DNA from 2 places in the Enterococcus sp. S86.2 genome. Region 1 is predicted to be linked to the other one. Evidence: a T-box and tRNA genes for the amino acid it is inferred to sense, from the RefSeq annotation. Region 1 holds a T-box; the other holds one or more tRNA genes.
What was found. A T-box is a leader RNA that pairs with one kind of tRNA and senses whether it is charged. The one in region 1 lies ahead of aspS (aspartate--tRNA ligase), so its partner is inferred to be a tRNA-Asp.
Positions count from the first base shown of each region.

Region 1 (7,570 bases):
GCCAATGATACGGTTTACCAGTAAACAATTGCCGTTGCCTTTAGGGACAGAAATTTTTGCAAAACTGGAGTTTTTAAACCCTGGCGGCAGTATCAAAGATCGCTTGGGGCAATTTCTAATTCAAAAAGCGCTACGAAAAGGAGAACTGCAAGTAGGGGGGACGTTGATTGAGCCGACAGCAGGTAACACCGGAATTGGGTTAGCGCTAGCGGCGCAACCGTATAATATTCAAACCATTTTTGTAGTACCAGAAAAATTTAGTTTGGAAAAACAAGCGTTAATGCAGGCATTGGGGGCTGAAATTGTTCATACGCCAACAGCAGCTGGCATGAGTGGTGCAATCAAAAAAGCCAAGGAATTAGCAGCAGAAATTCCTAATAGTTTTCTGCCATTGCAATTTGAAAATAAAGAAAATCCCCAAGCTTACTATGAAACCTTAGGCCCAGAAATTGCGGCCGAGTTTCCAAGTGGGTTGACGGCTTTTGTAGCAGGAGTCGGCTCAGGGGGCACTTTTGCTGGAACAGGCGCTTACTTGCAAGAAAAATATCCTGAAATTTTGTTGTATGGTGTAGAACCAGTGGGCTCTATTTTAAACGGTGGAAAAAGTCATGGTCATGAAATTGAAGGCATTGGGGTAGAATTTATCCCGCCATTTTTTGAAGCTTTAACAATCAGTGGCTATGAAACCATCAGTGATGACTTAGGATTTTCTTATACGCGTAAATTAGCCCAAACCTTTGGTATTTTGGCTGGCAGTTCCAGTGGCGCGGCTTTAGCAGCGGCAGTGAATGTGGCCCAAAAATTGCCTGCTGCTAGTGTGATTGCCACAATTTTTCCTGATGCAGGCGATCGCTATTTATCAAAAAAAATTTACAGTCGGACAAATTATTAAAAAGAACTAACAGTAAAAATTTATCAAAAGAAATTTTGAGGAGGAAATTTTATGCATCTCAATACGAAACTTATTCATGGGGGTATTAGTACAGACCCTGCTACAGGGGCTGTTAGTGTCCCAATTTATCAAACATCTACTTACAAACAAGATGCTGTTGGTAAACCAAAGGGTTATGAGTATTCTCGCTCAGGAAATCCTACTCGATTTGCCTTAGAGAAATTAATTGCCGATTTAGAAGGTGGGGTAACAGGTTTTGCCTTTGCTTCTGGTTTAGCAGGTATTCACACCGTTTTATCTTTATTTAACCCTGGAGATCACATCTTACTAGGAGATGATGTTTACGGCGGCACGTTTCGTTTGCTGGCACAAGTTTTTGAGAAGAATGGTTTGACCTATACAACAATTGACACGAGTGATTTAAGTAATATTGCCGAAAATGTTCAAGCAAATACGAAGGCCCTTTACTTGGAATCTCCTAGTAATCCACTTTTGAAAATCACAGATATAAAAGGCGCTGCGGCATTAGCCAAAGCCAATAATCTTTTGACAATTGTGGATAATACATTTGCTACACCGTATTTTCAACAACCTTTAAACTTAGGGGCAGACATTGTGGTGCATAGTGGCACGAAGTATTTAGGAGGACATAGTGACGTCGTTTCTGGTTTAGTGACGACGAATAGTCATGAATTAGCAGAAAAAATCGGCTTTTTGCAAAATGCGATTGGAGCAGTGCTAGGACCCCAAGACAGTTGGTTAATGCAACGGGGAATAAAAACTTTAGGCGTGCGGATGCGCGAACATCAGCGTAACGCTTTAAAAATAGCTGAATTTTTACAAAATCATCCGGCTGTTGCTAAAGTTTATTACCCGGGTCTTAGCACACATCCGGGTTTTGAAATCGCAGAAAAACAAATGCAAGGCTTTTCCGGCATGGTTTCTTTTGAACTTTTGGCAGAAGAAAAAACGACAACATGGGTAGAAAGTTTAACTTTATTTACCCTTGGTGAAAGTTTAGGTGGTGTTGAAAGTTTGGTCGAAGTTCCTGCAGTAATGACCCATGCATCCATTCCCAAAGATAAACGAGAAGAAGCAGGGATTAAAGACGGCTTGGTCCGTTTATCAGTGGGCTTAGAAGATCAACGAGATTTATTGGCAGATTTAAAATTAGCCTTTGAAAAGGTGGGATTGTAAATGGGTTTGGAGTTTATGCCGATTTTTAAAGAGTGGGCTGGCGCATATGATGATACAGTGGCAGGAGGCGATCGTGAATACGCCGAGGTCTTTTCAAACTATAATGAGATGTTGCACATGATTGCTGAAAAGTCAGGGCAAACTGTGTTAGAATTTGGCAGCGGTACGGGTAATTTAACTATTAGTTTATTAAATGCTGGTAAAATTGTTTACCCAATTGAACCATCAGCTGAAATGCGAGCGCTGGCCCAAAGTAAGCCTGAACTTGAAAAGGTGGATTTTTTGACTGGCGATATGGAAGATTTTCCTGTGCCAAATGATAACATCGACACAATCGCCGCGAATTTTGTTTTCCATCATTTAAATGGCATAGAAAAAAAACAAGCGCTAAAAAAATACGCCACACTTTTACCTAAAGGTGGCAAAGTCATTATTGGTGATACGATGTTTGTTTCGCAAATCCGCTTTGATGATGTAATTACAGAGGCTGTGAAGGCTGAAAAATTAACACTCGCTGCTGATTTGCAACGAGAATACTATCCTTTATTACCAGATTTAGAAAACTATTTCCATGAAGCTGGTTTTGCGGTAAAATTTTGGCAGATTAACACCTTTGCCTGGATTGCCGAAGCTGTAAAAAAATAATGCAAAAACTTCCCCAAAAATTCAGGAAATTTAAATGAAAAGGAGTAACAACAATGAAGATGAATGTTGAAAGTTTCAATTTAGACCACACAAAAGTAAGCGCACCTTATGTTCGCGTTGCTGATCGTAAAACAGGGGGCAATGGCGATACGATTATTAAGTATGATGTCCGTTTTAAACAGCCCAATAAAGAACATATGGAAATGAAAAGCTTGCATTCTTTGGAGCATTTAACAGCCGAATTAATTCGAAATCATGCCGATTATATTGTAGACTGGTCCCCGATGGGATGCCAAACCGGTTTTTACTTAACGGTTTTAAATCATGATAATTACGCTGAGATCTTAAGTGTTTTGAAAAAAACGATGGAAGATGTATTAGAAGCGACAGAAGTGCCTGCAAGTAATGAAAAACAATGTGGCTGGGCAGCTAATCATACGCTGGAAGGTGCTAAAAGTTTAGCCCGAGAATTTTTAGCTAAAGAAGATGAGTGGTCAGAAGTTTTTGCTACAAAATAAAAAAGTTAAGCTCAAGCTCTTAGCCGTTCAGAGCTTAAGTGAAAAACACCGAGATCAAGGACGTTATTTCCTTTATCTCGGTGTTTTGGTTTCAATCAGAAGATATAAAGTTTTCCCGTGAAATTAATTGCAGCTGTATCCGTGGCTGTTTCACAAACTAGCACTTTAAGAAACAAGGCGAAATTTCCAAAAAATTAAGCAACAATTTTAAAAAAGTTCTGATCTTATCTCTCAGGGCTGAAGGATTTTTTCGATTTTTCTAGCTAGTCCTTTTTTAATAAATTTTTAGAGGGCTGTATAATCACTGAATAGTTGGTGAAAGGCTGGGTTTGCTTTTTTTAAGTGGACCAAACGCCCGGAATCTCCTTGCAAGAAGCAGTGTTGACTGTCACCTGTCGTCAAGATTTTACTTTCATCTGTTACAGGTGTAATACGATACGCAAAATTTAGACGGGTACCGGTATATTTTTCTACTGAAACATGAATTTTTACCGTATCACCGTAACGAATCATATCTTTATACTGACAACTCACCCCAAGTACCGGGACGATAATGCCGCTTGCTTCTAAAATGTGATAAGGCAGCCCTAAGTGTTCCAATAAATCAACACGAGCTTCTTCAAACCAACGTATATAATTGGAGTGGTGGATAATTTGCATTTGGTCGGTTTCATAATAATGGGGACTGCGGACATATCCTGAATATTTCTCCATAGTTGCTCCTGTCTTTTTTTATTTAGCATAGCAGTCTTTTATAAAAAGTACCAGAATATTAAAAACGGAATAAATCATCAATTAATTCATAATCGTCATTGTTGAGGCGAATGTCTGTTGCTTTTGCATTGGCACGCATTTGTTCTTCATTGCGAGCACCAGGAATCACAGCAGCAATATGGGGATTTTTCAAATACCAAGCCAAAACTAATTGTGAAACGGTGGCATCGTTACGGTGAGCGATAATCTTCATCTCTTCCATTGTGGCGATAATTTTTTGATAACGTTCGCCGGTAAAATCGGCTTTTTTACTTCGCGGGTCTGGAGCAGAAAATTTTTGATCCGCTGTATATTTTCCTGATAGCAAACCAGAAGCTAATGGGAAATAAGGGATAAAGCTGATTTGGTGTTTGTCTAAATAAGGAAACAATTCTGTTTCGGCTTTACGGTGTAATAAATTGTAATTGTCTTCAACAACATCGACATAATTGTCTAAATTTGCTTCTTTTACTTGCGCTAAAGAAAAATTAGAAACACCAATAGCCCGAATTTTACCGGCTTCTTTTAATTCATGTAAAGCTTTTACAGCTTCATTTTTTGGTGTAGTTTCATCTGGGAAATGAATGTAAAAAATGTCAATGTACTCTGTTTGTAGGCGTTGTAGAGCATCTTCTACGGCATTTTTTAAAAATTCGGGACGATTGTCCATTTTGTCTTCGTTGCCAGGAATATGGGCAGCTTTGGTCGCGATAATCACGCGAGCTCGATCAAATTCATCTTCTTGTAGAACTTCACCGATTAATTTTTCCGATTGACCCAAACCATAAGCATAGGCTGTGTCTAGCATGGTGACACCATTGCGTAGCGCAGTGCGTAAAACCTCTTTGCCCACTTCGTCATCTAAATTTTTGAAAAGGTTATGCCCACCAATTTTATTTGTGCCAAGTCCTAAAGTTGATGCGTAAACTTGTGATTTACCAATTTGTACATCTGCCATGAAAAAGACCTCCTGTATGTTTACTTTTCTATCTTTACTTTAGTCTAAATCAATCTGACAAAAAGCTGAATTGAAACGTCTTGTGTAAAATTAATTTCTTATGTTCCTAGTTAAAAAGAGGAAAAAAAGCTAGCTGCAAGCACTAACTCTTCGTAACAATAAGTCGAAAAGTCGAAATCTTGAGAAACTTGCGGAACAATTTTCAAAAATTTCACGTTTATTTTTTGGGAACTAAACAAGGTTTACTCAGCATTTTTTCATCGCAGTCCGTCATTTTTTTGAAAAGCTTTTTGAAAAATCTTGACATTTTCACGTAATTCTAGTAGCTTAACAGTAATAGTTAAAATCAGTGAAAGAAAGAGTAGCAGATAAGTCACTTTTTAGAGAGAACTACCTTGGCTGAAAGTAGTTTAAGTCTTATTTGTCAAAGACATTCTGGAGATGAGCGCGTGCAAAGCCGCTTCCGTTTCACCAACGTTATCGGTGTTGAGGAAAGTTTAACTTTCAAATTTAGGTGGTACCGTGGACTAACAATTCGCCCTTGTTCTCACAAGGGCTTTTTTTGTTTTTCAAAAACTGCCAATTACTGATTAAAAAAGTGTCTATGGAGGGTAAAAAATGGCAAAACGAACTGTGTATTGTGGTTTAGTTTCAAAAGCAGAATTAGAACAAACAGTTACATTAAAAGGTTGGGTTCAAAAACGTCGTGATTTAGGTGGCGTAATTTTTATTGATTTGCGTGACCGAGAAGGTATCGTGCAAGTTGTCTTCAATCCCGAATTATCAAAAGCAGCTTGGGAAATTGCTGACAAATGTCGCAGTGAATACGTAATTGAAGTAACGGGTAAAGTTATTTTACGGGATGAAGCAGCAATTAATCCAAAAATGAAAACCGGTGAATTCGAAGTTATCGCAAGTGACATTACAGTTTTAAACAAAGCGAAGACACCGCCCTTTGCAATTGAAGACGAGCAAGAAATTAGCGATGAAATTCGGATGAAAAATCGTTCAATTGACTTACGTCGTCCAAAAATGACACAAAATATTATCATGCGTCATAAAACTACCCAAGCAATTCGTCATTATTTAGATGAAAATGGCTTCTTGGATATTGAAACGCCTTACCTTGGTAAATCAACTCCAGAAGGCGCACGGGATTATTTAGTTCCTTCTCGGGTACACCCAGGACATTTTTATGCATTACCGCAATCACCACAACTATTTAAGCAACTATTGATGAATGCTGGATTTGATCGCTATTATCAAATTGCCCGTTGTTTCCGGGATGAAGATTTACGGGGCGATCGACAACCAGAATTCACCCAAGTAGATATGGAAATGAGTTTTCTAACAGTTGAAGAAATTCAAGATTTAACGGAAGGCATGATCGCCCGCGTGATGAAAGAAGTTAAAGGCATAGATGTAAAATTGCCATTTCCACGCATGACTTATGATGATGCGATGAATCGTTATGGTAGTGATAAACCCGACACTCGTTTTGAAATGGAATTGGTGGACTTAGGCGATGTTGTAAAAGATGTCGATTTCAAAGTTTTCCAAATGGCACTAACTTCTGGTGGTGTGGTTAAAGCATTAAATGCCAAAGGTGCTGCCAGCAAATATTCACGCAAAGATATGGACAACTATGCGCATTATGTTAGTCAATTTGGTGCCAAAGGATTAGCCTGGGTGAAAGTGGAAGAAGATGGCTTAAAAGGTCCAATTGCTAAATTCTTAACCGAAAAAGAAGCAGAAATTATAAAAGCAACAAACGCGCAAGTTGGAGACTTGCTTATGTTTGGTGCCGATCAATTTAACGTAGTCACGGCTGCTTTGGGGGCTGTTCGTAATAAAATGGCCAAAGAATTAGGGCTAATTGATGAAAGTAAATTCAATTTCTTGTGGATTACAGACTGGCCACAATTTGAATACAGTGAAGAAGAAGGGCGCTATGTTTCTGCGCACCATCCATTTACTTTACCAAAAGAAGAAGATATTCAATATTTAACAACCGACCCAACTAAAGTATATGCCCAGGCCTATGATATTGTTTTAAATGGTTATGAATTAGGTGGCGGCTCGTTGCGTATTCATGAACGTGAATTACAAGAAAAAATGTTTGCAGCATTAGGTTTTGGTCGAGTAGAAATGCAAGAACAATTTGGTTTCTTACTAGATGCCCTAGAGTACGGATTCCCACCACTTGGCGGTATCGCATTAGGCTTAGATCGTTTTGTTATGTTGTTGGCAGGAGAAGACAATATTCGCGAAGTCATTGCCTTTCCAAAAAATGGGAAAGCAGCCGATCCAATGACGCAAGCACCAAGCACGGTTTCACCTTTACAGTTGTTTGAATTAAGTATTGATGTGACCGCTACAGAAGAAGACTAAAAGAATCTTAAAAGGACGCTCACTTTGGTGGGTTGTCCTTTTCTTTTTGGGCTAGACTTCGTATAATGTACACAGCGAGAAGAAAGTTGAATTATTGTGTTGTGCATTGATTTGGCTGGCCTCTTAGTTAAAGGCATAAGGAGCTTTTTTATCATGAAAAATATTGCGCAAAAAGTCAATTTTACTGACTATTTGCAAAAGTTTTCGTTTTCAGTG
Region 1 is NZ_CM206813.1:2,264,750-2,272,319, reverse strand. It holds gene AC6R0T_RS10740 (PLP-dependent cysteine synthase family protein) at 1-892, shown strand, start outside; gene AC6R0T_RS10735 (cystathionine gamma-synthase) at 944-2,089, shown strand; gene AC6R0T_RS10730 (class I SAM-dependent methyltransferase) at 2,090-2,734, shown strand; gene AC6R0T_RS10725 (S-ribosylhomocysteine lyase) at 2,788-3,252, shown strand; gene AC6R0T_RS10720 (acyl-CoA thioesterase) at 3,538-3,966, opposite strand; gene AC6R0T_RS10715 (aldo/keto reductase) at 4,025-4,963, opposite strand; T-box leader at 5,304-5,509, shown strand; gene aspS (aspartate--tRNA ligase) at 5,582-7,354, shown strand; gene AC6R0T_RS10705 (YitT family protein) at 7,508-7,570, shown strand, end outside.

Region 2 (7,570 bases), 920 kb from region 1:
GTGCATGGTTGTCGTCAGCTCGTGTCGTGAGATGTTGGGTTAAGTCCCGCAACGAGCGCAACCCTTATTGTTAGTTGCCATCATTTAGTTGGGCACTCTAGCGAGACTGCCGGTGACAAACCGGAGGAAGGTGGGGATGACGTCAAATCATCATGCCCCTTATGACCTGGGCTACACACGTGCTACAATGGGAAGTACAACGAGTTGCGAAGTCGCGAGGCTAAGCTAATCTCTTAAAGCTTCTCTCAGTTCGGATTGTAGGCTGCAACTCGCCTACATGAAGCCGGAATCGCTAGTAATCGCGGATCAGCACGCCGCGGTGAATACGTTCCCGGGCCTTGTACACACCGCCCGTCACACCACGAGAGTTTGTAACACCCGAAGTCGGTGAGGTAACCTTTATGGAGCCAGCCGCCTAAGGTGGGATAGATGATTGGGGTGAAGTCGTAACAAGGTAGCCGTATCGGAAGGTGCGGCTGGATCACCTCCTTTCTAAGGAATATTACGGAAACTACACAGTTTGTAACTTGTCTTTGTTCAGTTTTGAGGGGTTTACTCTCAATTTAAAAGCACTATGGGGCCTTAGCTCAGCTGGGAGAGCGCCTGCTTTGCACGCAGGAGGTCAGCGGTTCGATCCCGCTAGGCTCCATTGACAACATTGGTTGTCATGATTTTGTTCATTGAAAACTGGATACTTGAAGAAAAAATCAAAACAAACCGAGAACACCGCGTTGAATGAGTTTTTTAATAAGTTCAATTGCTTATTTTCTTGAGTAAGCTTCTATCGCTAGAAGAACTGCTCAAAACCAGACCGTAAGGTCTTATAAGGTTAAGTGAATAAGGGCGCACGGTGGATGCCTTGGCACTAGGAGCCGATGAAGGACGGGACTAACACCGATATGCTTTGGGGAGCTGTAAGTAAGCTATGATCCAGAGATTTCCGAATGGGGGAACCCAACATCTTTTATAGGATGTTACGTATACGTGAATACATAGCGTATACGAGGTAGACGCAGAGAACTGAAACATCTAAGTACCTGCAGGAAGAGAAAGAAAAATCGATTCCCCAAGTAGCGGCGAGCGAAAAGGGAACAGCCCAAACCAAGATGCTTGCATCTTGGGGTTGTAGGACTCCAATATGGTAGTTCTTTCAGATAGTCGAATGACTTGGAAAAGTCAGTCAAAGAGGGTAAAAACCCCGTAGGCGAAATTTGGAAGGCACCTAGGAGGATCCTGAGTACGGCGGAACACGAGGAATTCCGTCGGAATCCGGGAGGACCATCTCCCAAGGCTAAATACTCCCTAGTGACCGATAGTGAACCAGTACCGTGAGGGAAAGGTGAAAAGCACCCCGGAAGGGGAGTGAAATAGATCCTGAAACCGTGTGCCTACAACAAGTTAGAGCCCGTTAATGGGTGATAGCGTGCCTTTTGTAGAATGAACCGGCGAGTTACGATTGCATGCGAGGTTAAGTTGAAGAGACGGAGCCGCAGCGAAAGCGAGTCTGAATAGGGCGAATGAGTATGTAGTCGTAGACCCGAAACCATGTGATCTACCCATGTCCAGGTTGAAGGTGCGGTAAAACGCACTGGAGGACCGAACCCACGTACGTTGAAAAGTGCGGGGATGAGGTGTGGGTAGCGGAGAAATTCCAAACGAACTTGGAGATAGCTGGTTCTCTCCGAAATAGCTTTAGGGCTAGCGTCGAAGTTAAGAATGATGGAGGTAGAGCACTGTTTGGACTAGGGGCCCATCTCGGGTTACCGAATTCAGATAAACTCCGAATGCCATTCATTTATATTCGGCAGTCAGACTGTGAGTGATAAGATCCATAGTCGAAAGGGAAACAGCCCAGACCACCAGCTAAGGTCCCAAAATGTATGTTAAGTGGAAAAGGATGTGGGGTTGCACAGACAACTAGGATGTTGGCTCAGAAGCAGCCACCATTTAAAGAGTGCGTAATAGCTCACTAGTCGAGTGACCCTGCGCCGAAAATGTACCGGGGCTAAACATACTACCGAAGCTGTGGAGTACACCGAAGGTGTATTGGTAGGAGAGCGTTCTAAGGGCGTTGAAGGTAGATCGTGAGGACTGCTGGAGCGCTTAGAAGTGAGAATGCCGGTATGAGTAGCGAAAGACAGGTGAGAATCCTGTCCACCGAATGACTAAGGTTTCCTGGGGAAGGCTCGTCCGCCCAGGGTTAGTCGGGACCTAAGCCGAGGCCGATAGGCGTAGGCGATGGACAACAGGTTGATATTCCTGTACCCGTTGTATTTGTTTGAGCAATGGAGGGACGCAGGAGGCTAAGAAGTGCAGACTGATGGATATGTCTGTTCAAGCAGTAAGTCTTGAGATGAGTCAAATGCTTATTTCTATAAGGACAAGCTGTGATGAGGAGGGAAATAATAGTACCGAAGCTTCTGATGTCACACTGCCGAGAAAAGCTTCTAGTGAGAAGACAACGGCCCGTACCGCAAACCGACACAGGTAGTCGAGGAGAGAATCCTAAGGTGAGCGAGAGAACTCTCGTTAAGGAACTCGGCAAAATGACCCCGTAACTTCGGGAGAAGGGGTGCTGACCGCAAGGTCAGCCGCAGTGAATAGGCCCAAGCGACTGTTTATCAAAAACACAGGTCTCTGCAAAATCGAAAGATGAAGTATAGGGGCTGACGCCTGCCCGGTGCTGGAAGGTTAAGAGGAGTGCTTAGCGTAAGCGAAGGTACGAATTGAAGCCCCAGTAAACGGCGGCCGTAACTATAACGGTCCTAAGGTAGCGAAATTCCTTGTCGGGTAAGTTCCGACCCGCACGAAAGGCGTAACGATTTGGGCACTGTCTCAACGAGAGACTCGGTGAAATTTTAGTACCTGTGAAGATGCAGGTTACCCGCGACAGGACGGAAAGACCCCATGGAGCTTTACTGTAGTTTGATATTGAGTGTCTGTACCACATGTACAGGATAGGTAGGAGCCGTAGAGATCGGGACGCTAGTTTCGAAGGAGGCAATGGTGGGATACTACCCTTGTGTTATGGCCACTCTAACCCGCACCACTAATCGTGGTGGGAGACAGTGTCAGATGGGCAGTTTGACTGGGGCGGTCGCCTCCTAAAAGGTAACGGAGGCGCCCAAAGGTTCCCTCAGAATGGTTGGAAATCATTCGCAGAGTGTAAAGGCAGAAGGGAGCTTGACTGCGAGACTTACAAGTCGAGCAGGGACGAAAGTCGGGCTTAGTGATCCGGTGGTTCCGCATGGAAGGGCCATCGCTCAACGGATAAAAGCTACCCTGGGGATAACAGGCTTATCTCCCCCAAGAGTCCACATCGACGGGGAGGTTTGGCACCTCGATGTCGGCTCGTCGCATCCTGGGGCTGTAGTCGGTCCCAAGGGTTGGGCTGTTCGCCCATTAAAGCGGCACGCGAGCTGGGTTCAGAACGTCGTGAGACAGTTCGGTCCCTATCCGTCGCGGGCGTTGGAAATTTGAGAGGAGCTGTCCTTAGTACGAGAGGACCGGGATGGACTTACCGCTGGTGTACCAGTTGTCTCGCCAGAGGCATCGCTGGGTAGCTATGTAGGGAAGGGATAAACGCTGAAAGCATCTAAGTGTGAAGCCCACCTCAAGATGAGATTTCCCATTTCTTAAAGAAAGTAAGATCCCTGAGAGAAGATCAGGTAGATAGGTCAGGAGTGGAAGTACAGTGATGTATGGAGCGGACTGATACTAATCGATCGAGGGCTTAACCAAAGTAAAAGAAAACTCGGAAGAGTTTTGAAAAACTTCAAGATCCAGTTTTGAGTGAATGAAATTCACTTAATTAAATAGTGTGGTGGCGATAGCGAGAAGGATACACCTGTAACCATGCCGAACACAGAAGTTAAGCTTCTTAGCGCCGATTGTAGTGAAGGGTTTCCCTTTGTGAGAGTAGGACGTCGCCACGCGAACTTATGGGGGTTTAGCTCAGCTGGGAGAGCATCTGCCTTACAAGCAGAGGGTCAGCGGTTCGAACCCGTTAACCCCCATATGAGCCGTTAGCTCAGTTGGTAGAGCATCTGACTTTTAATCAGAGGGTCACAGGTTCGAGCCCTGTACGGCTCATAAGAAATATGCGGGTGTGGCGGAATTGGCAGACGCACCAGATTTAGGATCTGGCGCCTTACGGCGTGGGGGTTCAAGTCCCTTCACCCGCATAAAAGGCCGGCTTAGCTCAGTTGGTAGAGCATCTGATTTGTAATCAGAGGGTCGAGGGTTCAAGTCCTTTAGCCGGCATCAAAACCATGCGGAAATAGCTCAGTGGTAGAGCACCACCTTGCCAAGGTGGGGGTCGCGGGTTCGAACCCCGTTTTCCGCTTTACTTTAAAAAGTAAAAAAGCCGGGGTGGCGGAACTGGCAGACGCACAGGACTTAAAATCCTGCGGTGAGTGATCACCGTACCGGTTCGATTCCGGTCCTCGGCATTAGAAAGATGCGCCCATAGCTCAACTGGATAGAGTGTTTGACTACGGATCAAAAGGTTAGGGGTTCGACTCCTCTTGGGCGCGTAGTAATAATTTAACGGGAAGTAGCTCAGCTTGGTAGAGCACTTGGTTTGGGACCAAGGGGTCGCAGGTTCGAATCCTGTCTTCCCGATTTAAAAGAAATAAGGGGCCTTAGCTCAGCTGGGAGAGCGCCTGCTTTGCACGCAGGAGGTCAGCGGTTCGATCCCGCTAGGCTCCATATCATTTTAATAGTAATAATAAAGTGATTATTCGCGGTGTAGCTCAGCTGGCTAGAGCGTCCGGTTCATACCCGGGAGGTCGGGGGTTCGATCCCCTCCGCCGCGATTTTTTAGAGCCTGGACCTTTAGCTCAGTTGGTTAGAGCAGACGGCTCATAACCGTCCGGTCGTAGGTTCGAGTCCTACAAGGTCCATCCGTGGCATTGTAGATTTGATTTTTTTGGAGGATTACCCAAGTCCGGCTGAAGGGAACGGTCTTGAAAACCGTCAGGCGGGTAAAACCGTGCAAGGGTTCGAATCCCTTATCCTCCTTTGCTACAATTCTATATTTATGTAGAGAGTTAGTAAAACTTATATTATCGCGGGATGGAGCAGTCTGGTAGCTCGTCGGGCTCATAACCCGAAGGTCGTAGGTTCAAATCCTGCTCCCGCAATTTTAAAAACTAAATCCTGGTCCCGTAGTGTAGTGGTTATCACGCCTGCCTGTCACGCAGGAGATCGCGGGTTCGAGTCCCGTCGGGACCGCCATGCGGGTGTAGTTTAGTGGTAAAACCACAGCCTTCCAAGCTGTTGTCGCGAGTTCGATTCTCGTCACCCGCTTTTAGTTTTTAAATATGGGCCTATAGCTCAGCTGGTTAGAGCGCACGCCTGATAAGCGTGAGGTCGATGGTTCGAGTCCATTTAGGCCCATTACAAAATCAAAACATTTTTGGTTTTTGGGGAAGTACTCAAGTGGCTGAAGAGGCGCCCCTGCTAAGGGTGTAGGTCGGGAAACCGGCGCGAGGGTTCAAATCCCTCCTTCTCCGTTCTAGCTGGCCCGTTGGTCAAGTGGTTAAGACACCGCCCTTTCACGGCGGTAACACGGGTTCGAATCCCGTACGGGTCATTTTTTTTTTTTTTTTGGAGGATTACCCAAGTCCGGCTGAAGGGAACGGTCTTGAAAACCGTCAGGCGGGTAAAACCGTGCAAGGGTTCGAATCCCTTATCCTCCTTTGCTACAATTCTATATTTATGTAGAGAGTTAGTAAAACTTATATTATCGCGGGATGGAGCAGTCTGGTAGCTCGTCGGGCTCATAACCCGAAGGTCGTAGGTTCAAATCCTGCTCCCGCAATTATAAAACTAAACCCTGGTCCCGTAGTGTAGTGGTTATCACGCCTGCCTGTCACGCAGGAGATCGCGGGTTCGAGTCCCGTCGGGACCGTTTTGGCTCGGTAGCTCAGTTGGTAGAGCAATGGATTGAAGCTCCATGTGTCGGCAGTTCGATTCTGTCCCGCGCCATCTCTTTTTTAATGTATTTCATTGAAAAAGTTGTTTAGTTTTATATGGGCCTATAGCTCAGCTGGTTAGAGCGCACGCCTGATAAGCGTGAGGTCGATGGTTCGAGTCCATTTAGGCCCATTAATGATTGGTCCGTTGGTCAAGCGGTTAAGACACCGCCCTTTCACGGCGGTAACACGGGTTCGAATCCCGTACGGATCATGAGAAGATACGTCGTGTATCTTCTTTTTTTTGTTTTATTAGGAAATATAATAAAATAAGCGAGCTTTATCTGATTAAATCTGCTATACTACAAACGTTGCAAGTTCCCGAGAGGATTCGCACTGCGAAGATGCCTTGTAACCGAATATTATTAGGGGGAATCATCATGACAGAAAGACATTTATTTACTTCAGAATCTGTTTCTGAAGGACATCCAGATAAGGTGGCTGATCAAATCAGTGATGCAATCTTGGATGCAATTTTAGCGAAGGATCCAACTGCTCGTGTAGCATGTGAAACTTCAGTAACAACGGGTTTAGTTTTAGTGTTTGGTGAAATTTCGACATCGGCTTATGTAGATATTCAAAAAATCGTTCGAAATACGATTAAAGATATCGGTTATACACGCGCTAAATTTGGCTTTGATGGGGATACAGTTGCTGTTTTAGTAGCAATTGATGAACAATCACCTGATATTGCACAAGGCGTAGATGCCGCTTTGGAAAGTCGCGATAATAAAGATGCGATGATTGATGAGATTGGAGCAGGCGACCAAGGTTTAATGTTTGGTTTTGCTTGTGATGAAACACCAGAATTAATGCCATTGCCAATTTCTTTAAGTCATAAATTAGTTCGTCGTTTAGCAGAGCTACGTAAAAATGGTGAACTTAAATATTTACGTCCTGATGCAAAGTCGCAAGTGACGGTAGAATATGATGAAGCTGGTAAAGCTAAACGAATCGATACAGTCGTAATTAGCACACAGCACGATGATGCTGCTGACAACGCGACAATCCGTAAAGATGTGATTAAAAAAGTTATTGAACCAGTTATCCCAAGTGAATTATTAGATGAAGATACAAAATACTTTATCAATCCTACGGGACGCTTTGTAATTGGTGGGCCACAAGGAGATGCCGGGTTAACAGGTCGTAAAATTATTGTAGATACTTACGGGGGATATGCCCGTCATGGTGGCGGTGCTTTTTCTGGTAAAGATGCTACTAAAGTTGACCGTTCGGCTAGTTATGCTGCTCGTTATATTGCAAAAAATATTGTGGCGGCTAAACTTGCTAGCAAAGTTGAAGTACAATTGGCTTACGCAATCGGTGTAGCACAACCTGTTTCGATTTCAATTAATACTTTTGGAACTGGTACTGTCAGTGATGAAAAATTAATTGAAGCAATTCGTGAAAACTTTGATTTACGTCCAGCTGGCATTATTGAGATGTTGGACTTGCGTCGTCCGATTTATCGTCAGACAGCAGCTTATGGCCATTTTGGTCGGACTGATGTTGATTTACCATGGGAACACACGGATAAAGTAGACGCATTGCTAGCTAGTGTGAACGCATAATACTGATTGTTTACTTGATTT
Region 2 is NZ_CM206813.1:355,004-362,573, forward strand. It holds rRNA gene AC6R0T_RS01475 (16S ribosomal RNA) at 1-492, shown strand, start outside; tRNA gene AC6R0T_RS01480 (tRNA-Ala) at 577-649, shown strand; rRNA gene AC6R0T_RS01485 (23S ribosomal RNA) at 828-3,741, shown strand; rRNA gene rrf (5S ribosomal RNA) at 3,820-3,935, shown strand; tRNA gene AC6R0T_RS01495 (tRNA-Val) at 3,944-4,016, shown strand; tRNA gene AC6R0T_RS01500 (tRNA-Lys) at 4,020-4,092, shown strand; tRNA gene AC6R0T_RS01505 (tRNA-Leu) at 4,103-4,184, shown strand; tRNA gene AC6R0T_RS01510 (tRNA-Thr) at 4,191-4,263, shown strand; tRNA gene AC6R0T_RS01515 (tRNA-Gly) at 4,274-4,345, shown strand; tRNA gene AC6R0T_RS01520 (tRNA-Leu) at 4,366-4,451, shown strand; tRNA gene AC6R0T_RS01525 (tRNA-Arg) at 4,462-4,535, shown strand; tRNA gene AC6R0T_RS01530 (tRNA-Pro) at 4,550-4,623, shown strand; tRNA gene AC6R0T_RS01535 (tRNA-Ala) at 4,638-4,710, shown strand; tRNA gene AC6R0T_RS01540 (tRNA-Met) at 4,744-4,817, shown strand; tRNA gene AC6R0T_RS01545 (tRNA-Ile) at 4,831-4,904, shown strand; tRNA gene AC6R0T_RS01550 (tRNA-Ser) at 4,933-5,022, shown strand; tRNA gene AC6R0T_RS01555 (tRNA-Met) at 5,071-5,144, shown strand; tRNA gene AC6R0T_RS01560 (tRNA-Asp) at 5,163-5,238, shown strand; tRNA gene AC6R0T_RS01565 (tRNA-Gly) at 5,240-5,310, shown strand; tRNA gene AC6R0T_RS01570 (tRNA-Ile) at 5,327-5,400, shown strand; tRNA gene AC6R0T_RS01575 (tRNA-Ser) at 5,429-5,516, shown strand; tRNA gene AC6R0T_RS01580 (tRNA-Glu) at 5,525-5,596, shown strand; tRNA gene AC6R0T_RS01585 (tRNA-Ser) at 5,613-5,702, shown strand; tRNA gene AC6R0T_RS01590 (tRNA-Met) at 5,751-5,824, shown strand; tRNA gene AC6R0T_RS01595 (tRNA-Asp) at 5,842-5,914, shown strand; tRNA gene AC6R0T_RS01600 (tRNA-Phe) at 5,919-5,991, shown strand; tRNA gene AC6R0T_RS01605 (tRNA-Ile) at 6,038-6,111, shown strand; tRNA gene AC6R0T_RS01610 (tRNA-Glu) at 6,121-6,192, shown strand; SMK box riboswitch at 6,285-6,361, shown strand; gene metK (methionine adenosyltransferase) at 6,359-7,549, shown strand.
Region 2: it has a tRNA-Asp gene. The T-box ahead of aspS (aspartate--tRNA ligase) is inferred to sense a tRNA for this amino acid. The anticodon was not compared.